DNA from 2 places in the Mesorhizobium sp. WSM4837 genome. Region 1 is predicted to be linked to the other one. Evidence: predicted binding sites of a transcription regulator. Region 1 holds the regulator's gene; the other holds the start of a gene.

Region 1 (7,697 bases):
TCCTCGCCATTGACGAAGATTTGGCCCGAATCGCGCTTGTAGGCGCCGGACAGGATCTTGATCAGCGTCGACTTTCCCGCACCGTTGTGGCCGAGCAGCGCCACGACCTCGCCCGGGAAAAGGTCGATCGACGCATCGTCGACGGCGCGAATGCCGCCGAAGGCAATCGAGATGTTGCGCATTTCGATCAGTGGCGTGGGAGCAGTCGTGTCAGCCATGATCGTTCCTCTCCATGGTTTTGCCGAACATGATGTTGGACCGAAACGGATGTCCACTTTTCGCTGATTCGGACCTTCGGCTCGGGATCATGCTCAGACCCGCTTGCGGTAGACGGTGTCGAGCCAGACGGCGACGACCAGCACGGCGCCGACGACGACGCTCTGAAGCGGTGAATCGATGCCGAGCAACACCATGCCGGACTGCAGCGACTGCATCAGAAGCGCGCCCAGCATGGCGCCGAGCACAGTGCCGGAGCCGCCGGCCAGCGACGTGCCGCCGATGACGGCTGCTGCGATGACCAAGAGTTCGTCCAGCGTGCCGAGCGCATTGGTCGCCGCATTGAGGCGGGCCGAAGCAATTGCCGCGCTGATCGCGGCCAGAACGCCCATGATCATGAACACTTTCATGGTCACCCAGCGCGTGTTGATGCCGGCGAGTTCCGCCGCTTCCGGGTTGCCGCCAATGGCAAAGACGTAGCGACCGAAACGGGTGCGCCGGGTGATGAAGGTCATGACGATGCCGACTGCGACCGCGATCAGCACCGGTATGGCGATGCCATGGGCGATGAACAGCCCGCCTTCGGGGATGGTAATGCCGTTCCGCTGGGCGTATTGGCGCACGATGCCGATCGGCCAGGGGTAGGAATTGGCGATCCAGACGGCGCCGAGGATGGCGGCGCAGGCGACAACACCAAGCAGGCTCTCCGCCCAGACCGGGCGCAACGGAAACTTGAAGCGCTTGCGCTGCGACCGGCCGTTGAGCAGCATCAAGGCGACGGCCACACAGGCGAGAATGCCGACGATCCAGCTCGCGGTCGCCCCGATCGAGCCACGCGGCCCGCCACCCATGAGCTGGAACGTGGCATCGAGCGGCGCGACGGTGCGCCCGCTCGTCATCAGCCACGCCATGCCGCGCCAGATCAGCAGGCCGCCCAGCGTCACGATGAAGGCCGGAACCTCGAGATAGGCGATGATGAAGCCCTGAAGCGCGCCGATCATGAGGCCGAGCACCACGCCGGCAGCCAGTGCGATGACCCATATCCAGGGATTTCCAAGCTGGAATCCCAAGACGCGGATGAGGAATTCTGCCTGCGCAACGCCCATCACCATGCCGATGACGCCTTCGACGGAGCCGACCGAAAGATCGATGTTGCGCATCACGATGACCAGCACCATGCCGGTCGCCATGATCGCGACCGAGGAAGTTTGCACCGACAGGTTCCAGAGATTGCGCGGCGTGAGGAAAAGCCCACCCGACAGGATGTGGATTCCAACCCAGATGATCAGCAGCGCGCCGACCATGCCGAGCATGCGTATGTCGAGCTCGGTTGCCTTGAGGAAGCGGCCGAAGGGGCTGAGCTCGGATTCACGCGCCCGGTCAGCAACCGGCGTGTTGGAAATCGTGTCGGTCATGATGTCCTCCCACCGTTGCCGTCTGCCGCGGATGCCGGAAGCAGCTTAGAAATTACCCGCGAGACGCGGAAAAACAACTCTTTTGAAAAAAACGCCGCGGCGTGAAGCCGCGGCGTTTCAGGTTTTTTGGCGAAGGCGGATCAGTTGCAGACCGGGACGGTGCCCGCCGCCACGCCGGCGCAGACCTCTTCCTGCTTGATCCAGCCGGCGTCGATGACGACGTTGAGATTGTCCCTGGTGATGGCAATCGGCGTCAGGAACAGCGACTTGACGACATTGCCGCCCGGCGTGGTGAAATCCTTGACACCGGCAATGTCTGTCATCGGCTTGCCGTCGGCCAGCTGCGAGGCGATCTCGGCGGCGTTCTTGCCGAGCTCGCGCGCGTCTTTCCACACCGATACGGTCTGTGTGCCGAGCGCGATACGGTTCAGCGCGGCATGGTCGCCGTCCTGGCCCGAAACCGGGACGGATCCGGCCAGGCCTTGCGCCGTCAGCGCCGCGACGACGCCACCCGCGGTGCCGTCATTGGCGGCAACCACCGCATCGACCTTGTTGTCGTTGGCGGTCAGGAACTGTTCCATGTTCTTCTGGGCGTTGGCGGGAAGCCAGCCGTCCGTATAAGCCTCGCCGACATTCTTGATCTTGCCGCTGTCGATGGCATCCTTGAGCACTTCTATGGAGCCGGCGAACAGAAAATCGGCATTAGGGTCGGCGCCCGAGCCCTTGATGAAGACGTAATTGCCTTCCGGCGCCACCTTGAACACTTCGCGGGCCTGCATGCGGCCGACTTCCTGGTTGTCAAAGGTCAGATAGAAGACGTCCTTGTTCTCGATCAGCCGGTCATAGCCGACGACCGGAATGCCTTCGTCCAGCGCCTTCTGCACCGCCGGACCGATGGCCGAGGCATCCTGCGCAAGGATGATCAGCGCGTTGGCGCCCTGCGAGATCAGGCTTTCGACGTCGGTCAGCTGCTTGCCGGGATTGGACTGTGCGTCAGCGGAGATATATTTGTCGCCGGCGGCCTCGATCGCCGCCTTCATGGCGGCTTCGTCGGTCTTCCAACGCTCTTCCTGGAAGTTCGACCACGAAACGCCAATGACCTTGTCCTTGGCCTGCGCGGCCGACGCGAGCGTCAGCGACATGGCGACCCCCGCCAGAATGGCGGCTGCGAATCTCTTCATGATATTCCTCCCTGCGCCGCGTAGGGCGCGACCAACTGGCCCGAAGGCCGGCACAAAGGCTCTATTTTTTCGAGCCTCGAAAAAATACTGGTCCAACGCCGAAGCACTGTCAACACCAATTCTGATGGATTTTAACGTCCTGTCGGGCTTTTTTTCGAGGCTCGGAATAAATAATGACAGCCCCTTCTGCTTCTGCCAGTATTTGTCCGACATACCGACGGCTTCCGATTCATGAGCGGCCGCGGCAATGAGGAGGAAACAAAAAATGTCGGTGGGAATCCGTCATGACGATCTGCGCCGGCGCAACCGGGCGATGGTGATTTCGGCCGTGCGCCGGGCAGGCCAGCCGTCGCGGACCGAGATCGCCGCGACCACCGGCCTCAGCCATTCGACCATATCGGCGATCTCTGCCGACCTGATCCAGGAAGGCATCCTGGCCGAGAGCAAGGCGAGCGAGACGGTTTCGCTGAAACGCGGCCGGCCGCAGGTCGGCCTCAGCCTCAATCCGCAAGCCGCTGCGGTGTTGGCCGTCGTGTTGTCGCTGAATTTCCTGTCGGTCGCCGTCATCGATTATGCCGGACAAGTGGTCGCCGAGGAACAGCGCCGGCTGGACACGCTGACCATGTCGCGTGACGCGCTGATCGAGGAATGTGTCGCCATCGTCCGGCGCCGGCTCGAAGATCCCGACCTCGATGTCCAAAGCGTCGCCCGCATCGCGCTGGCGATCCAGGGCATCACCGATTCCCACGCGCGCGCCATGTTGTGGTCGCCGATCACGCCGCAGACGAACATCGCCTTCGCCGACATTCTGGAACGCGAGTTCGGCATCCCGGCCATCATGGAGAACGACTGCAACATGATGGCCGTGGCGCTGCGCTGGCGCCACCCGGATCGCTACCGCGACGATTTCATCGCCATCCTGCTCTCGCACGGCATCGGTATGGGGCTGGTGCTGAAGGGCGAGCTGTTCACCGGCACCCACTCCTCAGGCGGCGAATTCGGCCACATGATCCATCGGCCGGGCGGCGCGCTTTGCCGCTGCGGGCGGCGCGGCTGCGTCGAGGCTTATGCCGGCAACTACGCCATCTGGCGCAACGCAAGGCTGTTGAGCGAGAACGCCGAGCCGGTCGCCGATGTCAGCGACGCCGACATGCGGGCCTTGGCGGCCCGGGCGCGCGAGATGGACGGACCGGAGCGCGAAGCCTACCGCAAGGCCGGCGAGGCGCTCGGCTTCGGGCTCGGCAGCCTGTTTGCGCTGATCGATCCGGCGCCGGTGGCCATGGTCGGCGCCAGCGCTGCCGCCTTCGACCTGATCGAGCCGGCCCTGCGCGAGGCCATCGCCCAGACCGCCGGCGGCCAGCATTCGGGTTCGATTTCCTTCGACACCGAGCCGAACGAGCTGCCGCTGATCCGCGAAGGCTGCGCCATGCGGGCGCTAAGCTTCGTCGACCAGGAGATTTTCGCGCCGAGCATCCAGGCACGAGCCGGCTCGGTCGGAAAGAACGTGGCTTGAAGGATTCCCGGGTCGCGACTTGGGGTGTGTTGAGATTCAGGTCAGGCCGAGTCGAGAATGGTGGGTTCCGAGAACCGGAGCGGAGCGTACTTTTGGGTACGTGAGCCCGCGCATGACCCCGAAATCGAGATCGATTTCGGAAAGGTCGTGCGCAAAATCAAAGTTCTACAGCGTCCTTTGCGTGCCCAACAGGGCGCGCGGCGCTGTAGGTAAGCGCAGGAAGCCGCCGTTCGCAGGCCGGCATCACCTGAATATCAGCACATCCCTAGCTAGTCTTCCCTGATCGCATAGCCGGCGCCGCGGATGGTGCGGATGACATCGGGCATGCGACCATTGTTGACCGCCTTGCGCAACCGGCCGACATGGACGTCCACCGTGCGCTCGTCGATGTAGATCGTCTCGCCCCAGACATTGTCGAGCAACTGACTGCGCGAGAAGACCCGGCCCGGGTGGCGCATCATGAATTCGAGCAGCCGGAATTCGGTCGGCCCGAGCCGGATCTCGCTCTTCTTGCGATAGACCCGGTGCGATTCACGATCGAGCATGATGTCGCCGACCTTGAGCACGCTGGACAGCACTTCCGGCTTGGCGCGGCGCAGCAGCGCCTTGACCCTGGCCATGAATTCCGGTGTCGAGAACGGCTTGACCAGATAGTCGTCGGCTCCGGTCGAAAGGCCGCGCACCCGGTCGCTCTCCTCGCCGCGCGCGGTCAGCATGATGATCGGCAGCCGCTCGGTTTCGGGGCGCACCCGAAGGCGCCGGCAAAGCTCGATGCCGGAAACCGCCGGCACCATCCAGTCGAGCACCAAAAGATCGGGCACGTTTTCCTGCAGCCGGATTTCGGCCTCGTCACCGCGCGTCACCACCTCGACCTGATAGCCTTCGGATTCCAGATTGTAACGGAGGAGGACGCCTAGCGGCTCTTCATCCTCCACCACCATGATGCGCGGCGCGATCATCGGCCGGTCACTCCTGTCATGTCGCCGGCGCCGACATCGTCGTTTCGTCGAGCTTCGGGCGATCTGCCGGCAATTGCTGCCCGGTCACGACAAAATAGGCGTTTTCGGCAATGTTGGTGACATGATCGCCGATACGCTCGAGATTCTTGGCGCAGAACAGAAGGTGCGTGCAGGCGGTGATGTTGCGCGGATCCTCCATCATGTAAGTCAGGAGTTCGCGAAAAACCGCCGTATATTTCACGTCGATCTTCTGGTCGTCGGCGCGCAGTTCCTTCAACGCGCCGGCATCGCGCGACACATAGTGCTCGACCACGCCGCGCAGCTGCACAAGAACGAGATCCGCCATCGCGTCGATACCGTGCGACAGATTACGCGGCGTCGCGCTCTGCCCGACTGCGCTGACCCGCTTGGCAATGTTCTTGGCCAGATCGCCGATGCGCTCGAGATCGCCCGCCATGCGGATTGCGCCAACCACGGCGCGCAGATCCTGCGCCATCGGCTGCCGCTTGGCGATCAGCGTGATCGCGCTGTCGTCGAGCTCGCGCTGCCGCGCATCCATGATGGCGTCATCCGAGACGACGCGCTGCGCCATCGCATTGTCCGACGCAAGCAACGCGCGGATCGAGGCCGCGACCATTGCGGCGGCGAGCTCGTCCATGTCGCGGATCAGCCGGTCGATGTGCTCCAGTTCCTCGTCGAAAGATGCGACGGTGTGTTCACCCATGGTGCTGTCCTCGTGTTCGAAATTCGCCGGACCGCTCAGCCGAACCGGCCGGTGATGTAGTCCTGGGTGCGCTTGTCGTCGGGGTTGGTGAACATCTTGTCGGTCGCGCCCTCCTCGACCAGATAGCCGAGATGGAACATCGCCGTGCGTTGCGACACGCGCGCCGCCTGCTGCATCGAATGGGTGACGATGACGATCGTATAGTTCTGGCGCAGTTCGTCGATCAGTTCCTCGACGCGGGCGGTGGCGATCGGATCGAGCGCCGAACAGGGCTCGTCCATCAGGATCACTTCCGGCGACACCGCGATGGCGCGCGCGATGCACAGGCGCTGCTGCTGTCCGCCGGACAGTCCAGTACCCGACTCGAGCAGGCGATCCTTGACCTCGTTGAACAGGCCGGCCTTCTTCAGGCTCGATTCGACGATGCCGTCCAACTCGGCCTTGCTCCTGGCCAGGCCGTGGATGCGCGGACCGTAGGCGACGTTTTCGTAGATCGACTTCGGAAACGGGTTCGGCTTCTGGAATACCATGCCCACGCGAGCTCGCAACTCGACGACATCGATTTTCGGGTCGTAGACGTTCTCGCCGTCGAGCGTGATCTTGCCGCTCACCCGCGCGATATCGATGGTGTCGTTCATTCGGTTCAGGCAACGCAGGAACGTCGACTTGCCACAGCCCGATGGCCCGATCAACGCCGTCACCTGATGCTCGCGGACATCGAGATCGACGTCGAACAGAGCTCGCTTCTCGCCGTAGTGAACAGAGACCTTTTCGCCCTTCATCTTGATCGAAGGGGCGTTGGTTGCGCTGCTCAGTTTCTGCTCGACGCCGGCTTCCGTCATGATGTTCATATCCTCTACTCCTTACCAGCGCCGCTCGAAGCGCCTGCGCAGTATCACCGCGATGGCATTCATGATGACCAAAAACACCAGCAAAATCAAAATCGCCGCCGAAGTCTTCTGCTGGAACCCCGCTTCCGGGAAATCCGCCCACATGAAAATCTGCACCGGCAGGATCGTCGCGGGATCGGTGAAGCCGCCGGGAATGTCGACGATGAAGGCGACCATGCCGATCATCAGCAACGGCGCGGTTTCACCGAGCGCATGCGCCATTCCGAGGATGGTGCCGGTCATGATGCCCGGCATCGCCAGCGGCAGCACGTGATGGAATACGGTCTGGACCTTGGACGCTCCGATGCCAAGCGCCGCCTCGCGGATCGACGGGGGCACGGCGCGCAGCGAAGCGCGCGAGGCGATAATGATGATCGGCAGGGTCATCAGCGCCAGCACCATGCCGCCGACCAACGGGGCTGAGCGCGGCATGCCGAAGAAATTCAAGAATACGGCAAGTCCAAGCAGGCCGAAGACGATCGAAGGCACCGCCGCCAGATTATTGATATTCACTTCGATCATCGTCGTCAGCCGGTTCTTGGGCGCAAATTCCTCAAGATAGATCGCCGCTGAAACGCCGATCGGGAAGGCTATGGCGAGGGTTACGATCATGGTCAGGAACGATCCGACGACCGCGCCCCAGACACCGGCCAATTCCGGCTCGCGGCTTGCGCCGGTGAAGAAGAAGATCGAGTTGAACCGGCTTTCGATCAGGCCAGCGCTCTTCAGTGTGTCGAGCCAGACGATCACCTTGTCCGAAATCTTTCGCGATGCTTCCGGCGTCTCGATGACGCGCAGG
Region 2 (7,697 bases), on a different contig from region 1:
CGCGGCAGCAGCAACGCACAAGGCTCGGCCGCGCCACCATCCCCTGCCTGCTGCTGCCGGTCGTCACCACGCTGCTGGCACTCGGCGTGCCGTTCGTCACCATCGGCCGCTGGCTTGTGGCCGGCGGCGCCGATGTCTGGCGCCTCGATGAGATCGGCCTGGCGCTCGGCCAGACCCTGTTCCTGGCGCTCGCCGGCGCCCTGCTTGCCACTATCGCCGCCATGCCGATGGCGTGGATCTCGATCCGCGCGCCGGGGCCGCTGCAGCGCCTTCTGGAGGGCTGCAACTACATCGTCGGCTCGCTGCCAGGCGTCGTCGTGGCGCTGGCACTGGTCACCATCACGGTTCGCATCGCTCTGCCGCTCTATCAGACCCTGTTCACGATCCTCGTTGCCTATGCGCTGATGTTCCTGCCGCGCGCCCTGATCAGCCTGCGGGCGTCGATCGCGCAGGCGCCGGTCGAGCTCGAACGCGCCGCCGCCAGTCTCGGCCGGCCACCGCTCAGGGCGCTGTGGTCGACGACGATCCGCCTGTCGGCGCCGGGTGCCGCGGCGGGCATGGCGCTGGTGGCGCTCGGCATCATGAACGAATTGACCGCCACGCAGATGCTGGCGCCCAACGGCACCCGCACGCTGGCGATGGCGTTCTGGGCCCACAGCGGCGAGATCGACTATGCGTCCGCCGCACCTTACGCGCTCATCATGGTGGCGATGTCGCTGCCGCTGACCTGGCTGCTCTACGTTCAGTCGAAGCGGATGGCCGGGCGATGAGCTTCCTCGAACTCACCGATGTGCACAAGCACTACGGCCCGGTGGCCGCACTGGCCGGCGTCGACCTCAGTGTGGCCAGCGGCAGCCGCACGGCGATCGTCGGACCGTCCGGCTGCGGCAAGACGACCCTGCTGCGGTTGATCGCCGGCTTCGAAGCGCCGGACCAGGGTCGCATCGTGCTCGACGGCGAGGTGCTGGCCAATGGCGACGCCGCGGTGCCGGCATATCGGCGCGGCATCGGCGTGGTGGCGCAGGACGGCGCCCTGTTCCCGCATCTGAGCATCGCCGCCAATATCGGTTTCGGCATGCGGCATCACCAGGACAAGCGCAGCGAGCGTATCGCCGAGCTCGCCTATATCGTCGGGCTCGATAAGGCGATCCTGAAACGGCGGCCGCACGAGCTCTCAGGCGGCCAGCAGCAGCGTGTGGCGTTGGCCCGCGCCATGGCCATGAAGCCGCGGCTGATGCTGCTCGACGAGCCGTTCTCGGCGCTCGACACCGGCCTGCGCGCCTCGATGCGCAAGGCGGTGGCCGAGCTTCTGGAGACCGCCGGCATCACCACGATCCTGGTCACGCACGACCAGGCCGAGGCGCTGTCCTTTGCCAGCCAGGTCGCGGTGATGCGCGACGGCAAATTCTCGCAGGTCGGCACGCCGCGCGAGCTTTATCTCAAGCCGAAGGACCGGATGGTCGCCGAATTCCTCGGCGACGCCATCATCCTGCCGGCCAGGATCGCGGACGGCTTCGCCAGCTCGCCGCTCGGCCGCATCGCCGTCGACAGCACCGAGCGGCGCGATCTCGTCCGCATCATGCTGCGGCCGGAACAGGTGCTTTTGAAACGGACATCGCGCGAAGGCATGTCGGGCACGGCGGACATGCTGTTCGGCGAGGTGACGGAATCCGAATTCGCCGGCTCGATGTGCACCATCGCGGTGCGGCTCTTGAACAGTCCCGATCCGCCGGACGCAGCCGCGATCGGCAACACGCCACTGGTCCTGCGCAAGCCGGGCATGGACACACCGACGGTTGGCGAGATCGTCCGACTGACGGTGTCGGGCAAGGCGCATGTGTTTGCCTGAACGCTCGGGTAGCGCGCCGATCAGGCCGACAGGCCGGCTTCAATCGACCCGCTTGCCGGCCTGATCGAACCAGTGCAGCTTTTCGGCAATGGCCACGACACGCAACTGGTCGCCGGGCTTTGCGGTGGCGCGCCCTGAGACGCGCACGATGATACGGCTGCCGGCTGCGGCGCAGTGAAGAAAGCTTTCGGCCCCGACCGGCTCGACCGCTTCGACTGTCGCCGGCAGGACGAGCGCACCGGACAGCGCCTCCGCATTGAAGGTGACGTCGGCATCTTCAGGGCGAAACCCCAGCGTCACGGCTTGTGTTCCGGGAGCCGCAAAGCCGATCGCGGTTCCGTCAGCCAGCATCGGGCCTGAGGAACTTCCGGTCAGCGCCAGAAGATTCATCGGCGGCGCGCCGATGAAGGAAGCGACGAAGATCGACGCCGGCTTTTCGTAGATGTCGAGCGGCGCGCCCGTTTGCTCGACCCGCCCGGCGTTCATGACAACAAGGATGTCGGCCAGCGTCATCGCCTCGAGCTGGTCGTGAGTGACATAGACCGAGGTGACGCCGAGCGTGCGCTGCAGGTTCTTGATCTCGACCCGCATCTGCCCGCGCAATTTGGCATCGAGATTGCTGAGCGGCTCGTCGAACAGGAAGACTTTCGGATTGCGCACGATGGCGCGGCCCATGGCGACACGCTGGCGTTGACCGCCGGAAAGCTCGCGCGGCCGCCGGTCGAGCAGCGCCGAAAGCTCCAGCACCTTGGCGGTCGAACGCACCCTGCTGTCGATCTCGTCCTTCGGCGTGCCGCGATTGCGCAGGCCATAGGCCATGTTGTCATAGACTTTCATATGCGGGTAAAGCGCGTAGTTCTGGAACACCATGGCGATGTCGCGCTCGGTCGGGCCGATGGCGTTGACCACCTTGCCGTCGATGGCGACTGTGCCGGCGGAAATGGTCTCCAAACCGGCGATCATCCTCAGCAGCGTGGACTTGCCGCAACCGGAGGGGCCGACCAGCACGCAAAGCTCCTTGTCGGGAATGGCGATGGAAACCCCCTTCACGGCTTCGACGCCGCTCGGATAGACCTTCTTCACGTCCTTCAGATCGACGGTCGCCATCAGCTTCTCACTTTTCGGATTCGACCAGGCCGCGCACGAACCAGCGTTGCATCAGCACCACCACCAGGATCGGCGGCACGATGGCCAGCATCGCGGTGACCATGACCAGGTGCCATTCGGTATCGGCATCGGCAAAGGAAACCATCTTTCTCAACGCGATGACGATGGTGTTCATGTCGTTGCTGTTGGTGACCAACAGCGGCCAAAGATACTGCGTCCAGCCGTAGATGAAGAGGATCACGAACAGCGCCGCGATGTTGGTGCGCGACAATGGCAACAGGATATCGAAGAAGAAGCGCCATGGCCCGGCGCCGTCGACGCGCGCCGCCTCGAGCAATTCCCCCGGTATGGTCATGAAGAACTGGCGGAACAGCAGCGTCGCGGTGGCCGAGGCGATCAGCGGGATGATCAGGCCGGCATAGGTGTCGATCATGCCGAGATCGACCATCACCTTGTAGGTCGGCAGGATGCGCACCTCGACGGGAAGCATCAAGGTGATGAAGATCAGCCAGAAGAAGGTCATGCGCAGGGGAAAGCGGAAGAAAACGATCGCATAGGCCGACAAGATCGAAATGCAGATCTTTCCCACCGCAACACCGAGCGCCATGATCGTGGTGTTGAGGAGCAGTTGGCCGACGCTGACACCGCCGATGCGGCCAATGCCGCCGAACAGCGCCTCGCTGTAGTTGTTCCACAGCTGGCCGCCGGGCAAGAGCGGCAGCGGCGGCCTGAGGATGGTTTGCAGCGTGTGTGTCGAGGCAACGAACGTGTAGTAGATCGGGAAAGCCACGATCAATATGCCGAGGATAAGCACGGCATGGGCGATGAAAGTGCGGAGCGGGGACTGGCCGATCATCGCTGCCCTCAGCCGTAATGGACTTTGCGTTCCACGTAGCGGAACTGGATAGCGGTGAGCGCAATGACGATTGCCATCAGGATGACCGACTGCGCCGCCGAGTCGCCCAGGATCAGATTGACGAAGCCGTCATTGTAGACCTTGTAGACCAGCGTCTCGGTCGCCTTGCCCGGCCCGCCGCCGGTGACGGCATGAACGATGCCGAACGTATCGAACAGGGCATAGACGGTGTTGACGACCAGCAGGAAAAAGGTGGTCGGCGCGAGCAGCGGGAAGACGATGGTCCAGAAGCGCTTGGTCTCGCCGGCGCCGTCCATGGCCGCCGCCTCGATCAGCGTTTTCGGCACTGCCTGCAGACCGGCGACGAAGAACAGGAAATTGTAGCTGATCTGCTTCCAGGCAGCCGCCGACACCAGCAGGATCATGGCGTGGGTGCCGTTGAGCAGCGGGTCCCAGGCGATGCCGAGGCTTCGCAGCAAATAGGCCAACGAGCCGATTGAAGGATTGAACAGAAAAAGCCACAGCATGCCGGCAATCGCCGGCGCCACGGCATAGGGCCAAATCAACAGGGTGCGGTAGAGGCCTTTGCCGCGCACCGCCTTCTCGGCCATGACCGCAAGCAGCAGGGCCACGCACATCGCGACGATCGCGGTCGCAAGCGAGAACACCACGGTGACCTTGATCGAATTGAGGTAGGCCGGATCGGCCAGCACCTTGCGGAAATTGGCAAACCAGACAAACCTGGTCCTCAGCCCGAACGGATCCTGTCTGAGCATCGACTGGTAAAGCGCCTGACCGGCCGGCCAGTAGAAGAAAACCAGTGTTATGGCGAGTTGTGGCGCCACCAGAAGATAGGGCAGGATCTTGTTGGGAAAGACGACGCGGGGAGACAGGCTGATTTCCTTCGCTATCTCGGGGACGCCCACGCGAACTCGCGTGGGCGAATATTCAAACAGACACCAACCGAGATAAACTCGTCAGTTCTCCAGCGCTTCCTTGATTGCGGCGTTGCCGCGCGTAACCGCGTTGTCAAGCGCCTGCTGAGCGGTTTGCTGGCCGGCCAGCATCTTCTCGAACTCCTCGTTCTGGATATCGCGCACCTGCGGCAGGTTCGGCAGGCGCACGCCCTTCGAGTTGTCGGTCGGCGCCTTGCCAGTCATTTGCAGGATGGGTGTCTCACGGCCGGGGTTCTCGTCATAGAAGCCCGATTTCTTGGTCGCCTCGTAGGCAGCAAGCGTCACCGGCAGGTATCCCGACTTCTGGTGCAGATATTCCTGCACATCGGTCTTGGACAGGTAGGCGAAGAACGCCGCGACACCCTTGTATTGCTCGTCCGACTTGGCACCGAACACCCACAGGCTGGCGCCGCCCGGCGTGGTGTTCTGCGGTGCGCCCTTGGCGTCGCTGTCGTAGGGAAGCTGGCCGATGCCGTAGTTCATGCCGGACTTGACGATGTCGCCAAGGCCGCCCGACGATTCGGTGAAGATGCCGCATTCGCCGGCGAGGAATATCTGCTTGGCTTCGGAGGTGCGCCCGCCATATTTGAAGGTGCCATCCTTGGCGAGATCCGCGAGCGCCTGGAAGTGGTTGACAAAAATCGGCGCGTTGATCTTGAGTTCGACATCGCCGCCGGCCAGGCCGTTCTGCTGGGTCGCCCACGACACATCATTCCACGCCGCGAAATTCTCCAGATGGATCCAGGTCAGCCAGGTCGAGGTATAGCCACAAGGGGCGGCGCCGCTCGTCTTGATCTTCTTGGCGGCTTCCCACACCTCGTTCCAGGTCTTGGGCGGGTTGTTCACGTCGAGGCCGGCCTTCTGGAAGATGTCCTTATTGTAGTAGAGGATCGGCGAGGAGGAGTTGTAGGGGAAGGACAGCATGGTGCCGTCCGGCTTCGAATAATAGCCGACGATACCGGGCAGGTACTGGCTCTTGTCGAAGGTCATCCCGGCACCGGTCATCACCTCGGCCACCGGCTTGATCGCACCCTCGGCCGCCATCATCACGCCGGTGCCGACGTCGAACACCTGGAGGATGTCGGGCGCCTGGCCGGCGCGGAAAGCGGCGATGCCGGCGTTCAGCGTCTCCGGATAGGTGCCCTTGAACACCGGAACCAGTTCATAGTCGCTCTGGCTGGCGTTGAAATCCTTGGAGATCTTGCCGACGACCTCGGCGTTGGCGCCGGTCATGGCGTGCCACCAGCTGATCTGCGTGACGGCGAAGGCGGAGGTGGTGGAAAGCAGGGTCAAGGTGGCGGCGACACCGGCCGCGAAGCCGAAGAACTTCATGTTTCATCTCCCGTTTGTCATTGGCGAAAGGGGCACTCTCGCAAAGCCAATATGTGCCGCCCGTGACAATTGGACAACGGTTTTGTTGCGGACCGATGAACTTGATTTCCACTTAAAGTAGCGCACGCTTCCGAATAGGAGCCGGTGGAAAGGAATTGCCAAGCCGGCTTACGAACAAACCGGCAATAATCGCCGGCGCCTAAAAGCGCGTCGCACTTTGCGCGACATGCATTAGTCCGACTTGCCGAGCGCCGTCTCGACCAGCCGCTTGGCGTCCGGGCTCGACCATTCTGCCGGGCCGTTCATGTGGGCAATCAGGCAGCCTTCACCGTCGATCAGCATGGTGACCGGCAGGCCGAGCGCCAGGCCGCGTGTCTTGAGATCGTTGAACAGCGCCATCGTCGAATCGCGGTAGTAGCCGAGCGCCTTGACGCCGGTCTCCTCGAGGAACTTCTTCGGCTTGCTGTCGTCGCCGGCATCGACATTGACCGCGACGACCTCGAAGGCATCGCTGCCCATTTCGTTCTGCAGCGCGTCGAGCGCCGGCATTTCGGCGCGGCAGGGCGCGCACCATGTCGCCCACAGATTGAGCAGCACCGTCTTGCCGGCATGGTCGGCGAGCGTCATCGGCTTGCCGTCGGGGCTGTTGAAGGCAAGGCCCTTCAGCGATTGCGGCGGATCGGCCGGCAAAAGTGCTGCAACCTGGCCGGTGGCAGCCGCCGCGACCGTCTTGGCGCGGTCGGACTTGGCGGCGCAGGCGACATCGTCCTTGCTGTCGCCGACCGCGACTTGAGCGGGGGCGTTGTTGCCAGAACCGCTTTCGCTGACATATACCGCGACCGCGCCGGCCAGCACGCCTGCCACCAAAGCGGCGAGGATGAGGCGCGGGGCCGGGAAAAATCGATTGCCGTCTGCCATTTTTTAAAACTGCTCCGGAGCACGGGTTATAGCGATGAGCGACAAGAAGGCCAGCAACCAGATGTGGGGCGGACGTTTTGCCTCGGGTCCGGCCGCGATTATGGAAGCGATCAACGCGTCGATCTCGTTCGACCGCAAACTCTACGCGCAGGATATCAGAGGCTCGATCGCCCACAGCGAGATGCTGGCGCAAACCGGCATTATTTCGGCGGCCGATCAAGAAAAAATCGCTCACGGGCTGAACACGATCCTGGCAGAGATCGAAGCCGGCACGTTCGAGTTCTCGACCAGGCTGGAAGACATCCACATGAATGTCGAGGCCCGCCTTGCCGAGCTGATCGGCCCGGCTGCCGGCCGCCTGCATACCGCCCGTTCGCGCAACGACCAGGTGGCGGTCGATCTCAGGCTATGGGTCAAGGACGAGTACTTTCGCGTCGCCGAGGCGCTGAAGGGCCTGATCACGGCGTTCCTGGAGCGGGCCGAGGAGCATGCGGCAACGGTGATGCCGGGCTTCACCCACATGCAGGCGGCTCAGCCGGTAACCTTCGGCCATCACTGCATGGCCTATGTCGAGATGTTCTCGCGCGACCTGTCGCGTGTTCGCGACGCTATCGAACGGATGGACGAAAGCCCGCTCGGTGCGGCCGCGCTTGCCGGCACCAGCTTTCCGATCGACCGG

The links. The regulator PhoB, encoded in region 1, activates phosphate uptake and scavenging genes when phosphate is short. The targets are predictions, from matches to a motif close to TGTCATNNANCTGTCAT.
Region 2: ugpB (sn-glycerol-3-phosphate ABC transporter substrate-binding protein UgpB) is a predicted target of PhoB. The motif match lies at 6,163-6,179, and genes of this name have one in related genera.

The regions. Positions count from the first base shown of each region.
Region 1 is NZ_JBVVQE010000034.1:63,828-71,524, reverse strand. It holds gene AC0L3D_RS20460 (ATP-binding cassette domain-containing protein) at 1-218, opposite strand, end outside; gene AC0L3D_RS20455 (sugar ABC transporter permease) at 312-1,631, opposite strand; gene xylF (D-xylose ABC transporter substrate-binding protein) at 1,772-2,812, opposite strand; gene AC0L3D_RS20445 (ROK family protein) at 3,078-4,325, shown strand; gene phoB (phosphate regulon transcriptional regulator PhoB) at 4,595-5,284, opposite strand; gene phoU (phosphate signaling complex protein PhoU) at 5,301-6,008, opposite strand; gene pstB (phosphate ABC transporter ATP-binding protein PstB) at 6,044-6,859, opposite strand; gene pstA (phosphate ABC transporter permease PstA) at 6,872-7,697, opposite strand, start outside.
Region 2 is NZ_JBVVQE010000023.1:64,016-71,712, reverse strand. It holds gene AC0L3D_RS15880 (ABC transporter permease) at 1-770, shown strand, start outside; gene AC0L3D_RS15875 (ABC transporter ATP-binding protein) at 767-1,849, shown strand; gene AC0L3D_RS15870 (sn-glycerol-3-phosphate import ATP-binding protein UgpC) at 1,889-2,956, opposite strand; gene ugpE (sn-glycerol-3-phosphate ABC transporter permease UgpE) at 2,964-3,812, opposite strand; gene ugpA (sn-glycerol-3-phosphate ABC transporter permease UgpA) at 3,821-4,705, opposite strand; gene ugpB (sn-glycerol-3-phosphate ABC transporter substrate-binding protein UgpB) at 4,790-6,100, opposite strand; gene tlpA (thiol:disulfide interchange protein TlpA) at 6,332-7,018, opposite strand; gene argH (argininosuccinate lyase) at 7,053-7,697, shown strand, end outside.